One region of the Mesorhizobium sp. ES1-6 genome, then DNA from elsewhere that is predicted to be linked to it. Evidence: predicted binding sites of a transcription regulator. Region 1 holds the regulator's gene; the other holds the start of a gene.

Region 1 (7,406 bases):
CCCAGATCCTCGGCGAGACCGGCTATGGTTTCGAGATCGTCGGCAATGGCCGCAAGGCGCTGGACGCCTTCGGCAAGCTCAATCCGTGCATGATCCTGATGGATGTCTCGATGCCGGAGATGAGCGGTCTCGAAGCGACGGCCGCGATCCGCCGGCTGGAGCAGGAGACCGGCACGCATGTGCCGATCGTCGGGGTCACCGCGCATGCGCTCAAGGGCGATCGCGAACGCTGCCTGGAGGCAGGCATGGACGACTATCTGCCCAAGCCGATCAGCCCAAGGGCCCTGCTCGAGAAGGTCGAGCGCTGGGTCGGCGCCGGCCGCGAGGCCCATCGCAACGCGGGATAGCACCCGCGTCGCTCGGATTGCCGGGTTCACGAGGCAAATCCAGGGAATCAGCGGGGATGTGCCGCTACCGCCGCGTGCAATGACTATGGTGCGATCGCGCCATATCAAAGACAGTGACCAGCCGGGACAATGGCGAAATCGAATCCGCTCTTCTCGGTTACGGGCGGGAGCAGCGACCGCCAGCAAGAAACAGCGTCACTCTACCCCAACGGACCTGTTTTTGGCGATGGCCCGGCCATGATACGCTCTGGCTTGGAGCAACGCGCTCCCGTCCGGATTTTCTTCGCTTTGGAAAGTCCCGTCGAATCGCGGGCGCTGCCTAACCTCGGACGGGCTCAAGCCCCTGATTCCGGCGGTAAACCCGGCTCGCTCGGCGAACGTCTGGCATCATCGCCTTTCCCGGTGCCGGCGACGCGTTACCGGGCTGACACGAAACTGTCATGCGACTGTTATAATCGAAGGCTATTGGCCTCAGCGGGCGCCGGAGGAAATGGCGCCGAGAGACCATCTTCCGAACAGGAGCAGGCCACATGAGACATTTCATCCGCTCGGCGGCCGTTGCGATTGCAATGGCTGCGGCGTCCACCCTCACCCTTTCCGCGGCAATGGCAGCTGACCTTTCCGGCGCCGGCTCGACCTTCATCTATCCGGTGTTCGCCAAATGGGCCGACACCTACAAGAAGGACACCGGCATCGGCCTCAACTATCAGTCGATCGGCTCCGGCGGCGGCATCAAGCAGGTCATCGCCAAGACCGTGACCTTCGGCGCCACCGACAAGCCAATGTCCGACGCCGATCTGGAAAAGAACGGCCTCGTGCAGTTCCCGATGGTGATGGGCGGCATCGTGCCGATCGTCAACCTTTCCGGCGTCAAGCCGGGCGAACTCGTCCTCGACGGCAAGACGATTGCCCAGATCTATCTCGGCGCCATCACCACCTGGGATGATGCCGCGATCAAGGCGCTGAACCCCGACCTCAAGCTGCCGTCGACCGCGATCGCCGTCGTGCATCGTTCGGACGGCTCGGGCACCACCTTCAACTTCACCGACTATCTGGTGAAGCTCTCGCCGGACTGGAAGGAAAAGGTTGGTTCGGACACCGCCGTCGAATGGCCCACGGGCGTCGGCGCCAAGGGTTCGGAAGGCGTTGCCAACACCGTCAAGCAGACGGACGGCGGTATCGGCTATGTCGAGTACGCCTATGCCAAGCAGAACAATCTCTCCTACTCCAAGATGCTGAACGCCGCCGGCAAGGTCGTCGAGCCGTCGCTCGAATCCTTCGGCGCCGCCGCTTCGAACGCCGACTTCAAGACTGCCAAGAACTTCAACGTCATCATCACCAACGAACCCGGCGACGCCACCTGGCCGATCGCCGCTTCGACCTGGGTCCTGATCCACAAGGCTCCGAACGATGCCGCTGCCACCGGCGAAGCGCTGAAGTTCTTTGCCTGGGCCTACAAGGACGGCAAGGAAACCGCCAAGGCGCTCGACTACGTGTCGATCCCCGACAGCGTCGTCGACTTGATCAAGGCTTCGTGGAAGGCCGACATCCAGGCCGACGGCAAGCCCGTCTACGCCGGCGAGTAATATTCTCGAAGGAGCGCCGCATCAGCGGCGCTCCTTTCTCATCAACCTGAAAGAGCCGAGCTTGATATGAGCGCTGTCCAGGAAGCCTTGCCAGCCGTTAAAGGATCGCGCGATGCAACCGTTCGACGGTTCGCGTTGACCGATTCGATCTTCCATGGAATGACCCGCGCCGCCGCGATATTGGTGCTGGTCCTGCTCGGCGGTGTTGCGATCTCGCTGTTTGCCGGTTCCTGGCAAGCGCTGTCGACCTTCGGCTTCTCCTTCCTGACCACCGAAAGCTGGAACCCGGTGACGGAGAAATTCGGTGCACTGGCGCCGATCTATGGCACCATCATCACGTCCGCGATCGCCATCCTGATAGCCGTGCCGCTCGGCATCGGCATTGCCATCTTCCTCACCGAGCTTTGCCCGCGCCCGCTGCGGCGCCCGATCGGCATGGCTGTGGAATTGCTGGCCGGCATCCCCTCGATCATCTACGGCATCTGGGGCCTGTTCGTGCTGGCACCGTTCCTGCAGACGACGGTGCAGCCTTTCATCATCGCCGTGTTCCATGGTGTCCCGGGCCTCAGCAGCCTGTTCGCCGGCCCCCCCTACGGTATCGGGCTGCTGACCTCGGCGATGATCCTGGCCATCATGATCCTGCCTTTCATCACCTCGATCACCAAGGACGTCTTCGATACGGTGCCGTCGGTGCTGAAGGAATCGGCTTACGGGATCGGCTGCACGACCTGGGAGGTCACGCGCCGCGTCGTCATTCCTTACACGCGCATCGGCATCATGGGCGGCGTCATGCTCGCGCTTGGCCGCGCACTCGGTGAAACGATGGCGGTGACCTTCGTCATCGGCAACGCGCACCGGATCAGCACCTCCCTGTTCGCGCCGGCAACGACGATCTCGGCGACCATCGCCAACGAATTCACCGAAGCCGTCGGCGATCTCTACACCTCCTCGCTGGTCGCGCTCGGCCTGATCCTGTTCGTCATCACCTTCATCATCCTTGCCATCGCCCGCTACATGCTGATGCGCATAGACGCCCGCACCGGAGCCTGACCGATGTCGACAGCCGCATCGCTTCACCAGAGCCGCAAACGCAGAAATGGCGTGATGATGACGCTGTGCGTCATCGCCGCCGGCATCGGCCTTGCCTGGCTGGCGCTCATCCTTGGCGCTCTGCTCTACAAGGGCCTCTCGGGCGTCAATCTTGCGGTCTTCACGGAAATGACGCCGCCGCCCGGCGATGCCGGCGGCCTGCTCAACGCCATCTACGGCAGCATCGTGATGACCATTATCGGCATCATCGTCGGCACGCCGATCGGTGTGCTGGCCGGCACCTACATGGCCGAATATGGCCGCTTTTCGAAGCTAACCACCGTGGTGCGCTTCATCAATGACATCCTTCTGTCTGCGCCGTCGATCATCATCGGCCTATTCGTCTACGAACTGATGGTGCGGCCGATGGGGCATTTCTCGGCGATCGCCGGCGCCGTAGCGCTTGCCATCCTGGTCATCCCGGTTGTGGTGCGCACCACGGAGGACATGCTCAACCTGGTGCCCAACGCCTTGCGCGAAGCCGGCACCGCGATCGGGGCGCCGCGCTGGGTGGTCATCCGCTCGGTTGCCTATCGCGCCGCGATGTCGGGCATCGTCACCGGCATATTGCTGGCCATCGCCCGCATCTCCGGCGAGACGGCGCCGCTCTTGTTCACCGCGCTCAACAACCAGTTCTGGTCGAGCAATCTCAACGCGCCGATGGCCAGCCTGCCTGTCACCATCTTCCAGTTCGCTCTCAGCCCCTATGAGGAATGGCAGCAACTGGCCTGGACCGGTGCACTCATCATCACATTGACGGTTCTTGCGCTCAGCATCTTTGCGCGCAGCCTGACCGGACGCAGAGAGGACAAATGAGCCAGATGTTGTCTCCAGACATGACGATCGCCACAGAGGCAGCCGCCAAATCCAAGATCGAGGTCAAGAACCTCAATTTCTATTACGGGCAGTCGAAGGCCCTGAAGGATATCACCTTGTCGCTGCCCGAGCGCAGCGTCACAGCCTTCATCGGCCCTTCGGGTTGCGGAAAGTCGACGCTGCTGCGCGTCTTCAACCGCATCTACGAGCTCTATCCCAAGCAGACCGCCGAGGGCCAGGTGCTGCTCGATGGCCAGAACGTTCTTGACCGCTCGCAGGACCTCAACCTGCTGCGCACCAAGATCGGCATGGTGTTCCAGAAGCCGACACCATTCCCGATGTCGATCTATGAGAACATCGCTTTCGGCGTCAGGCTCTATGAGAAGATCAGCAAGGCCGAGATGGATGGCCGTGTCGAGCAGGCGCTGAAGCGTGCGGCATTGTGGACCGAGGTCAAGGACAAGCTCAACGCCAGCGGCCTCAGCCTTTCCGGTGGCCAGCAGCAGCGGCTTTGCATCGCCCGCACCGTGGCAGTGAAGCCGGAAGTCATTCTGCTCGACGAGCCGGCCTCGGCGCTCGATCCGCTGTCGACCGCCAAGATCGAGGAGCTGATCGACGAATTGCAAGCCGACTACACGATCGTCATCGTCACCCACAACATGCAGCAGGCGGCGCGCGTGTCGAAGCAGACGGCGTTCATGTATCTGGGCGAGCTGATCGAGTTCGACAAAACCGAGAAGATCTTCACGTCGCCCCGCGAGAAGCGCACCCAGGACTACATCACCGGCCGCTTCGGCTGATCGCACGCATACGAGGACCAGGATCATGGCCGAACACACGGTTGCAGCCTTCGACGAAGATCTCGGACAGATCAGCAGGCTGATCAGCGACATGGGCGACCTCGCCGGCTCGATGGTCGGCGGCGCCACCAAGGCGCTGCTGAACTCCGACAACGCTCTTGCCCAGCGCGTCGTCTCCGACGATGCCATCATGGATGCGCGCCAGCGCGAACTCGATGACCGCGCCATAACGCTGATCGCCAAGCGGCAGCCGATGGCCGACGATCTGCGTCATGTCGTCGGTTCGATCCGCATGGCCGGCGACCTTGAACGCATCGGCGACCTTGCCAAGAACATCGCCAAGCGCGTCGGCACTGTCGGTCTCAGCGCCACGCCGCGCGACCTTTCGCATTCCATCGACGCCATGGCGCAACTGGTGCTGATCCAGGTGCATGGCGTGGTCGAGGAATATGCGGCCGGCGATGCGTCGGCACTGGCCAAACTCAGGAATGACGACGAGCGCATCGACGTCAAATACACCTCGGTATTCCGCGAACTGCTGACGTACATGATGGAAGATCCGCGCAACATCACCGCCTGCACGCATCTGTTGTTCTGCGCCAAGAATCTCGAGCGCATCGGCGACCACGTGACCAACATCGCTGAAAATGCATACTATGTGCTGACCGGCACGCAGCTGCCCGCCAATCGCCCTAAGCAGGACGAGACCGCGATGTCGGCGCCGGCGGTATAACAGGGTGACAGGCCGATGATCGCGCCGCGCATCATGGTGGTCGAGGACGAGGAGCCGCTTGGCGTGCTCCTCCGCTACAATCTGGAATCGGAAGGTTACCAGGTCGAAGTGGTGACGCGCGGCGATGAAGCCGAAATCCGGCTGCAGGAAAACGTCCCCGATCTCCTGGTGCTCGACTGGATGGTGCCGGCAGTGTCCGGGATCGAACTCTGTCGGCGCCTGCGAATGCGGCCCGAGACCGAGCGGTTGCCGATCATCATGCTGACGGCGCGCGGCGAGGAAAGCGATCGCGTGCGCGGCCTGTCGACGGGTGCCGACGATTATCTGGTCAAGCCGTTCTCGACGCCGGAATTCATGGCCCGCATCAAGGCGCTGCTGCGCCGCGCCAAGCCGGAAGTGCTGTCCAGCGTGCTCAAGGTCGGCGACATCGTGCTCGACCGTGAATCGCACCGGGTTTATCGCAAGAAGAGCGAAATCCGGCTCGGACCGACCGAGTTCCGGCTGCTGGAATTCATGATGCGCCATCCCGGCCGGGTGTTCTCGCGCAGCCAGCTGCTCGACAATGTCTGGGGCGAGACGATCTATATCGACGAGCGCACGGTGGACGTGCATGTCGGCCGGCTGCGCAAGGCGGTCAACAATGGCCGCATGCCCGACGTCATCCGCACCATCCGCGGCGCGGGCTACGCGATCCGCGAGGATTAAAGCCGCGCTCAGCCAGCGCGCGTGCGAAAGATGATAACGGCAAACATCAATACGCCCGCGAATACCAGCAGAGATGATGCGTGCGCGTCCCAGGGACAATCCGCGGCGCTACCTGATGTCGCGCCTGCTCGCGTCCGAGCCCTTCCAGCCGCCGAGCATGTCGAATGCTTCCAGACCGTCCGGCTCCGACCCATGACGTGATCGTGAGCCGGCTGATCCGATAAGCTGACTGACCCTGCCCAGTGCCTGCTCCAGATAGGATGGTTGCCGGTGAGTGGGGTTCTCCGCTTGACCGACCTGCCGCATCTCGATCGCTTCGCCTGACATGTTCGTGCCCCCTTTTTCGCTCCGCTGCGCATTCGTGCCTCCGTGGAGGGTCGGAACGCTTCAGATCAGCCCCAAAGATACCTGTCCGCGAAGTCGGTCGTGCTGTCACGGTCCCGCGCGAGACTGACGAGCATTTTGGGACGTTCGGTCACGAAGATGAGACGCACGATCAATGTGTCGACGGATCCGGCTCGACGGACTCAGGCGCGGAGGGAGGCAAGCCAGCCCTCGACGATCGCTCCGCCGTTGCCGTTGCCTTGTTTCAGCAAGGTCTCATAGGCCGCCATCCGCGTTGAATCATGGTTGAGAGCACGGACGGAACTCGGACTGATCTGGTATCGCTTCTGGAAAGCGCGGCTGAAGTGCGACTCGCTGCGAAACCCGTGATTACGGGCGATGGCGGCTATCTTGTGATCCGATGTCGATCGCAGAATGCTCTGCAAGCACACCCTTAGCCGTTCCGCGAGCATCCAGCGTTGCACGCCACCATGCGGCTCGAACAGGCGGAACAGATTCGATCGGGAAACGCCCAGCACCGCCGCCAACTCACTGGGGCCGAAGTCGGGATCGGACAGTTTCTGTCGTGCGGTCGACGACGCACGCTGGAAAAGGAAACGCTTGTCGCGCCGGTGCCGCGTTGTGGGGGCGCCAAAGGCGGCGGCGGCAAAGCGCAGAATGCCATCGACCGTTACCTGGCTCTGGTGGATGGAGAGGCCGTCAATATGCTTCACGAGAGCCATGATCTGGGTTCCGAGCATCGCACCGGCGTCCTCGCTCGCCGTCAGCACAAGGCCGTGAACATTGTTCTGCAGCCCGGCCGGCACACTGGCCTTGTCCAAGGTCAGCGCGACCCCTTCATAGCCCGAGGTCCGACTCTCGTAGGGCGACGAATAGTCGACGACGACGATGTCGCCGGGGACATGCTCCTGGATCAACCCGTCGTAGCTGCTCGTGACCTGTCCTTCCAAAACCATGTACAGCACCATGTGCTGGGTGGGCCGGT
Region 2 (7,406 bases), on a different contig from region 1:
AAGATAGGCGAAGTTGTAGGTGGCGATGTCGGTCATGGCGATCACATCCGCTTCGTGCTAGGAATTTGACTGATAGGATGCTGGAAACGGGACAGCTTCAGATGACCGCTGCCGGATGGATGCACCTTGGAATCCTGCTGCTGCTTTTTATCGGCGCAGTTGCCTTTGTCCTTCGGAGCATGGTTTTGCCCGCGCCGAAGGACGGCGCGCAGGGTGAGACCGTGGCCGGCGCTTCGGGCTATAGCGGGACCGGTGGCCATGGCGGCGTCGACGGCGGGCATGGTGGCAGCTAGGGTCATTCCGCCGCCTCCCGGTTCTCTTCGGTCTTTGCTGGATTTTCGCGGGCCTCGTATTCGGCGCGCATGCGGCGCACGAGGTCGAGTTCGGCCTGGAAATCGACATAGTGCGGCAGCTTCAGATGCTCGACGAAGCCGGTCGCCTGGACGTTGTCGGAATGGGAGATGACGAACTCCTCATCCTGGGCTGCGGCGACAATGTCCTCGCCGAGCTCGGAGGCGCGTAGCGCCCGGTCGCAGAGCGCCATGGCCATCGCCTTGCGTTCGCTCTGGCCGAAGACGAGGCCGTAGCCACGGGTGAATTGTGGTGGCGCCTTGGCCGAGCCCTTGAACTGGTTGACCATCTGGCATTCGGTGACCCGCACCGTGCCGAGCGGCACCGCGAAGGGCAGCTCGGGAACGTCAAGCTCAAGCTCCACCTCGCCAATGCGGATCTCGCCGACAAAGGGATGGTTGCGGGCATAGCCGCGCTGCGTGGAATAGCCGAGCGCCAGCAGAAAACCCTCGTCCCCGCGCGACAGTGCCTGCAGGCGGATGTCGCGCGCCATCGGGAATTCCAGCGGCTCGCGGGTGATGTCGCCGGGAATGTGATCGCCAGGCATGTCGCCATCGGGCTCGATCAGGCCTTCGCGGGCGAGGATGGCCGAGACACGCGGCATGGGCTCGGCCTCGCCGGCGCGCTGCAACGGTTCGGCGACATCGGCGCCGGCGGCCAGCTCGGGGTCGAGCAGGCGGTGCGTGTAATCGAAAGTCGGACCGAGCAGCTGGCCGCCAGGAAGATCCTTGTAGGTCGCCGAGACGCGCCGTTCGACCAGCATCGCGCTGGTGTCGATCGGTCTGGTGTAACCGAAGCGCGGCAATGTGGTGCGATAGGCGCGCACCAGGAAAATCGCCTCGATCATGTCGCCGCGCGCCTGAACGATGGCGAGTGCCGCCAGTTCACGGTCGTAGAGCGAGCCTTCGCTCATCACCCGGTCGACGCCGAGCGCCAGCTGTTCGACGATCTGGTCGAGGCGAAGCGCCGGCACGGAGCGGTCGCCGCGCCGACGGTCGGCAAGCAGGCTGTGAGCGTTGGCAATGGCGGCTTCGCCACCTTTTACCGCGACATACATGGTCAAGCCTCCATCGTCTTGATGCGCGTCGTGCGCGGCAGGCAGGCTATGCCGTCCGATGTGGCGAGGACGATGTCGACGCCGCGTGGAAAGCGCTGGTTGTTTTGCTTCCACTGCTCGACGAAATGGCGCGGCATCCGCGCCGGCGCGATCGTGGCGCTGGTTTCGATGCCGGGGCCCTCAAGCAACAGCGGGGTCCCCGAAATGAGGTCGCCGACCTGCAGGATCAGCGTCGTCGATCGATCGGGATAATCCTGCGTGCCTTGTGAGAAGCCGTCGAGCGCCATCATCTCGGCCGGTGTGGCGATAAATGCGAAATGCGCGTCGGCCGGTGTGTTGGCCAGTGGCGCACCGGTGTGGAAACCAAGCCAAGAGCCGATCGCCGCGGAGACGTGCAGGGCCGGGTCGAGCCAGAGCGGCGTGTCGTTGTCGCACAGTGCCAGCGCAATGGCGCCTGATGTAGCCGACAGCGGCGCCGGCGGGCGGGCCAGGGCGGGCAAAGGCTGCACGCTGCCCGGCCGCGCCATCGCATCCATGACCGCGCGGAAAACGGTCTGGGCATTGAACACCGGATCGGCGAAGCCGCCCTCGATCGATTGCGCTGCGATATCCATCAGTCTTCTCCGCGAACCATGGTGAAGAAATCCACCTTCGTCGCCGCCGTCTCGGCGCGGCGTTTTTCGTGGGCAACGGTCAGGACCGAGCGCAAGGGTGCAATGAGCCTGGTCTCGACCTCGGCGCGGCGGGCAGGGTCCTGCCAGAGAGCGTCGGCGATGGCCGCGAGCTTCGCCTTCTGCTTGTCGCGGCCAAGCGCGTAGCAATGGCCGACCTGTCCTGACGGCAGCCGGACCGTGGCGCGGGTGACGGTCGCTTCGCCGACATTGAAGGGCGCGCCGCCGCCGCCGATGCGGCCACGCAGCGTGACCAGGCCGGTCTCGGGGCCGCGCAGCATGTCGGCTTGCGATGGCAGACCTGCCTCGTTCCAGAGCCGCACGATGTCGTCGCCGCTGGATTGCGCCAAGGTGGCCATGGCGGCCTTGCGCTCGGCCTGGTCGCGGGCTTCCTGTCCTCGCATCGACTGATTTCCTCGTTGCCAAATTTGTCTATTGATATAGACAACTATACAAATTATACATATTACCTAGCGCGAGTCCATGACGGGTGCGTGACAGGATTGGCCGCGGGGCAAAAACATGACGAGACATGATGTGGCCGACAGCATCGAGCGGCGCAGCGGCGTCTCGCTGTGGCGCCAGATCGCCGATAGGATCCTGCAAGCGATCGCCACAGGCGATTTCGCCGAGAACGCCGCGCTGCCGCCCGAGGTCGCACTGGCGGAACGTTATGGCGTCAACCGTCACACGGTGCGCAGCGCCATATCCGCCCTCGTGCAGGAGGGCGTGCTGCGGGCCGAGCAGGGGCGTGGCACTTTCGTCTTGTCGCGCAAGCGGCTGTCCTACCCGATCGGCGCGCGCACGCGCTTTTCGACAGGCCTGCAGGGTCAGACGTCGGAGCGCCACATCGTGTTGCTTGCCTCATCGATCGAGCCCGCCAGCCCGCGCGTCGCCGAGGGGCTCGGTCTGGCCCGTGGCAGCGAGGTGATCCGGCTGGAGACACGCGGCGAGGCCGACGGCCGGCCGGTGTCGCGCGCTGCCGCCTGGTTCGAGGCCAGGCGCTTCGCCGGCATCGACAAGGCGATGGCGCAAACCGGGTCGATCACCGCTTCGCTCGCCCGTTTCGGTGTCGACGATTATCTGAGGCAATCGACCGTGCTGTCGGCCCGCCATGCGGACGCCGCCGATCTCGCCGATCTCGACCTGCAGCCGGGCGCCATCGTGCTGGTCGCCGTGGCGGTCAACGTCACGCCCGACGGCCAGCCGATCCAGTTCTCGGAGTCGCGTTTTCCCGCGGAGCGAGTGGAGCTGAAGTTGTCGGCACTGTAACGCCCTGGCTATCCGATCTCGATCACGGCCTTGATCAGGCCCGACTTTTCGTGCGCCCAGCGTGCGAGATCCCTTGGCGTTCCTTCGAGCGTGGTGCGGTGGGTGACGAGCTTGGCCAGCGGCACGGCGCCGTCGCGGATCGAGGCGGCGACGTGGTCGAAATCGGCGCGCAAGGCGTTGCGGCTGCCAACCAGGGTCATCTCGCGCTTGTGGAACTCGGGGTCGGAAAAGACGATGTCGTCCTTGACGACGCTGACCAGCACCAGCGTGCCGCCATGCGCGACATGAGCGAAGGCCGATTGCACCGAGGGGGTGTTGCCGGTGGCGTCGAAGACCACGTCGAAGCCTTCGCCTGATGTCACATCACGCACCAGATCGGACACGGGTGTCTGTGAGCCGTCAAGGATCGAGAAGCCGAATTCGCTTGCCGCGAAGCCCAGCCTTTCGCTGCTCATGTCGAGCAAGCTGACCTCGAGCCCAGCAATGCGGGCGAAGATGGCGGTGCCAAGCCCAATCGGACCGGCGCCGATGACCAGCGTGCGGGCGCCGGGCTCGGAACGCGCGCGGTGCACGGCATGCGCGCCGATGGCCAGGAATTCGACGGCGGCGGCGTCGGCCAGCGACAGGCCATTGGTGGGATAGAGGTTTTGTGCCGGCACAAGGATCTGCTCGCACATGGCGCCGTCGCGGTGGACGCCGAGCACTTCGATGCGCACACAGCAATTGGGTTTTCCGTGCCGGCAGGCGATGCATTTGCCGCAGGAAAGATAGGGGTTGATGATCACCGGCTCGCCAATGTCGAGGCCGACGCCTTCGCCTGTCCCGATCACGGTGCCCGACACTTCATGGCCCATGATGCGGGGGTAGGCGAGGAACGGGTGCTTGCCCTCGAAGATGTGGTAATCGGTGCCGCAGATGCCGACATGGCTGACCGCCACCAGCGCCCAGCTGGGAGGCGGCGCGCCAGGGGCGGGGCGGTCTTCGACGACTAGGTCGCCGGGCGAGCGGCAGACGACGGCTTTCATGCTTTGATCCAGTCTGTTCGCGAAATCGCCGGCCCACGTCAGGCCGGCGATCGATTGGAACGCGTTATTTGCCGCGGCGGCGCAGTCCGTCGAAGTAGACGATGATGATGATCAGCGCGCCAGTGATGATGCGCTGCCAGAACGAGTTGACGTTGAGCAGGTTGGCGCCGTTGTTGATGGTGGCAAGGATGAAGGCGCCGAGCAGCGGCCCGTGCACCGAGCCGACCGCACCGAAAAGCGAGGTGCCACCAATGACGGAGGAGGCGATCGCCTGCAGTTCCCAGCCCTCGGCCTGGGTCGGGTTGCCGATGCCGATGCGGGCGGCCAAGAGCACGCCGACGAAAGCCGCGCACAGGCCGGACAGCGTGTAGGCCATGTAGATGGTGCGCTGAACATTGACGCCCGACAGGCGCGAGGCCTCGGCATTGGAGCCGACCGAGAACAGGTACCGGCCCCAGCGGCTGTGATGCAGGAAGACATAGGCGGGCACGCCGACCAGGATCACCATCCAGAACAGATTGGGGATGCCGATAAAGGAATTGCGCGAGAAGGCGGTGAAGCTGTCGCTGTTGATGTTGATCGAGTTGCCGTTGGTCATCAGAAGGCCGATGCCGCGCAACGAGGTCAGCGTCGCCAGTGTGATGATGAAGGGCGGCAGGCCCATCTTGACGATGCCGAAGCCGTGGAAAAGGCCGATGGCGACTCCGACCAGCAAGGTGATCAGGATGGCGAGCGCGATCGGTACGCCGGCATTGATCAGCAGGGCGACGACGACAGTGGCGAAACCGACCACCGCACCGACGGAAAGATCGATGCCGCCGGTGATGATGACGAAGGTCTGGCCGACCGCCATGATGGCGATCATCGAGCCCTGACGCAGAAGATTGGCGATGTTGTTGCCCGAAGCGAAGCTTGGCGTCGCCAGCGACAGGACGATCCAGAGCAGCACCAGCAGCGCCAGCAGCGTCAGCCCGAACAGGACGTTGTAGTTGCGCTTCGGTTTTTCGGCGGGGATCGCCTCGATGCTCATGTCTGTCCTCCCAGTTTTTCTTGTTTCTCGGCGAGCGCCTGCGTGAGAATGTCCTCGTGACTGGCGGTGTGGAACCCGTGCGTGGCGACCAGCTTGCCGCGCCGGAACACATGCAGCGTGTCGGCCAGTTCGTAGACCTCCGGCAAGTAGGACGAGATCAGGATGATGCCGGCACCCTTGGACAACAATTCGCCGAACAGGCGATAGATCTCGGCCTTGGTGCCGACATCGACGCCGACCGTCGGTTCGTCGAAGATGAACAGCTTGGCGCCATGGGCCAGCCATTTGCCGATGACGATCTTCTGCTGGTTTCCGCCCGAAAGGCTCGACGCCAGCGCGCCGCGCGTCGGCGTCTTGATTCTCAGGCCAGCGATCTGGCGGTCGGCCTCGGCCTTCTCTTTCGCGTTCGAGATCAACAGATTGCTGGAGATGCGCTTGTAGATCGGCAAATTGAGGTTGAGGCCAACCGGCAAATTGAGGCAAAGACCCTGGTCGCGGCGGCTTTCCGGCGCCAGCGCCATGCCGAGCTTGATCGCGTCATGCTCGGAGTTGATCTGGACTTGCTTGCCTTCCCACAGGATCTGGCCGGCCGACTTTTTGTGACGTCCATAGAGCGAGGTGACGAACTCGCTGCGCCCGGCGCCGATCAACCCATAGAGGCCGACGATCTCGCCGGCACGCACCGTCATCGAGATGTTCTCGAAGCCCTTGCCGGACAGGTTCCTTGTTTCGACGATCGGAGCGCCCGGCGTGAAATGCTCCTTGTGGTAGACCTGCTCGATCGAGCGGTTGATCATCATCTTGACCAGTTCGGCGTCGTTGGTCTCGGCGATGTTTCTGGTGCCGACCAGCGTGCCGTCGCGCAGTACGGAAACGCGGTCGGCGAGTTCGAACACCTCTTCCATGCGGTGGCTGATGTAGATGATCGTCACACCTTCGCCCTTCAGACGGCGGATGAGCGTGAAGAGCTGGTCGGCCTCCTTGCGGGTGAGATAGGCCGTGGGTTCGTCGAAGATCAGGAACTTGGTGCCGCGCACCGTGGCGCGGGCGGCGGCGATCAATTGCTGCTGGCCTATGGTGAGGTCACCCAGCACGACATGCGCCGGCAGGTCGAAGCCGAGATCGTCGATGATCTTCTGCGCTTCCCTGACCATGGCGCGTTGCTGCAGGATGCCGAAACGCGAATTCTCCTCGCCTAGGAACATGTTGGCGGCGACGGTCAAATGACGGCACAGCACGACTTCCTGATGCACGGCATTGATGCCGAGCGCCATCGCTTCATGCGGCGTCGCCAGGGCTGCCGGCTGCCCTTCCCAGAAGACCTCGCCCGAGGTGCGCGGCATGACGCCGGTCAGGAGCTTGATGAGGGTCGATTTGCCGGCGCCGTTTTCGCCGACGATGGCGTGGATTTCGCCTGATCTGAAGGCAAGATTGACCGGCTTCAGCGCATGGGTGCCGGGATAGCGTTTTTCCAGCCCGCGCAGTTCGAGGATGGTCCTGCCGGGTTCCAGAACGGGGGCCGGATGCAGTTCCTGCGCCGTCGGCGTCATGACAATCCTCCCAGACTGGTCTTGCGAGTGGCGGGCGGCGATGCGGCTCTCCACTCGTTGAAATCAGATTAGTTCGAGCCCGCCGATTCCCAAGCCGCTGCGGGATGTTTCCGGGGCGAGGAGGCCCCGGAAACGATTTCGATCTTGCCTGCCCTTACTTCAGCTTCGGGTTGAGCAGGGCGTCGATCTTGGGGTCCTTCATATTGTCCTTGGTGACCAGGTTGGCGCCGGTGTCGACATTGGCCTCGACCTTCTCGCCCTTCGAGGCGGCGAGCGCGGTCTTGATGCCGTCATAGCCCATCCGGTAGGGGTCCTGGACGACGAGGGCGGAAATGACGCCGTCATTGAGGAACTTGATCAGCTTCTCGTCGCTGTCGAAGCCGACCAGCGCCAGCTTGCCGCCAAGGTTGTTCTCGGCGACGGCCTGACCGACGCCCTGCGCCATGATCA

What was found. Region 1 encodes PhoB, which activates phosphate uptake and scavenging genes when phosphate is short. Its sites were predicted from a motif close to TGTCATNNANCTGTCAT; they were not measured.
Region 2: phnF (phosphonate metabolism transcriptional regulator PhnF) is a predicted target of PhoB. The motif match lies at 2,563-2,579, and genes of this name have one in related genera.

Annotation. Positions count from the first base shown of each region.
Region 1 is NZ_JAIUGU010000003.1:606,776-614,181, forward strand. Features, by position in the region: gene LB564_RS11825 (PAS domain-containing protein) at 1-347, shown strand, start outside; gene pstS (phosphate ABC transporter substrate-binding protein PstS) at 878-1,933, shown strand; gene pstC (phosphate ABC transporter permease subunit PstC) at 2,000-2,983, shown strand; gene pstA (phosphate ABC transporter permease PstA) at 2,987-3,838, shown strand; gene pstB (phosphate ABC transporter ATP-binding protein PstB) at 3,835-4,638, shown strand; gene phoU (phosphate signaling complex protein PhoU) at 4,664-5,371, shown strand; gene phoB (phosphate regulon transcriptional regulator PhoB) at 5,387-6,076, shown strand; gene LB564_RS11860 (helix-turn-helix domain-containing protein) at 6,604-7,406, opposite strand, start outside.
Region 2 is NZ_JAIUGU010000013.1:49,417-56,822, forward strand. Features, by position in the region: gene LB564_RS25715 (alpha-D-ribose 1-methylphosphonate 5-phosphate C-P-lyase PhnJ) at 1-36, opposite strand, end outside; gene LB564_RS25720 (hypothetical protein) at 42-299, opposite strand; gene LB564_RS25725 (carbon-phosphorus lyase complex subunit PhnI) at 296-1,408, opposite strand; gene phnH (phosphonate C-P lyase system protein PhnH) at 1,411-2,022, opposite strand; gene phnG (phosphonate C-P lyase system protein PhnG) at 2,022-2,483, opposite strand; gene phnF (phosphonate metabolism transcriptional regulator PhnF) at 2,602-3,351, shown strand; gene LB564_RS25745 (zinc-binding alcohol dehydrogenase family protein) at 3,360-4,376, opposite strand; gene LB564_RS25750 (ABC transporter permease) at 4,441-5,406, opposite strand; gene LB564_RS25755 (sugar ABC transporter ATP-binding protein) at 5,403-6,956, opposite strand; gene LB564_RS25760 (ABC transporter substrate-binding protein) at 7,111-7,406, opposite strand, start outside.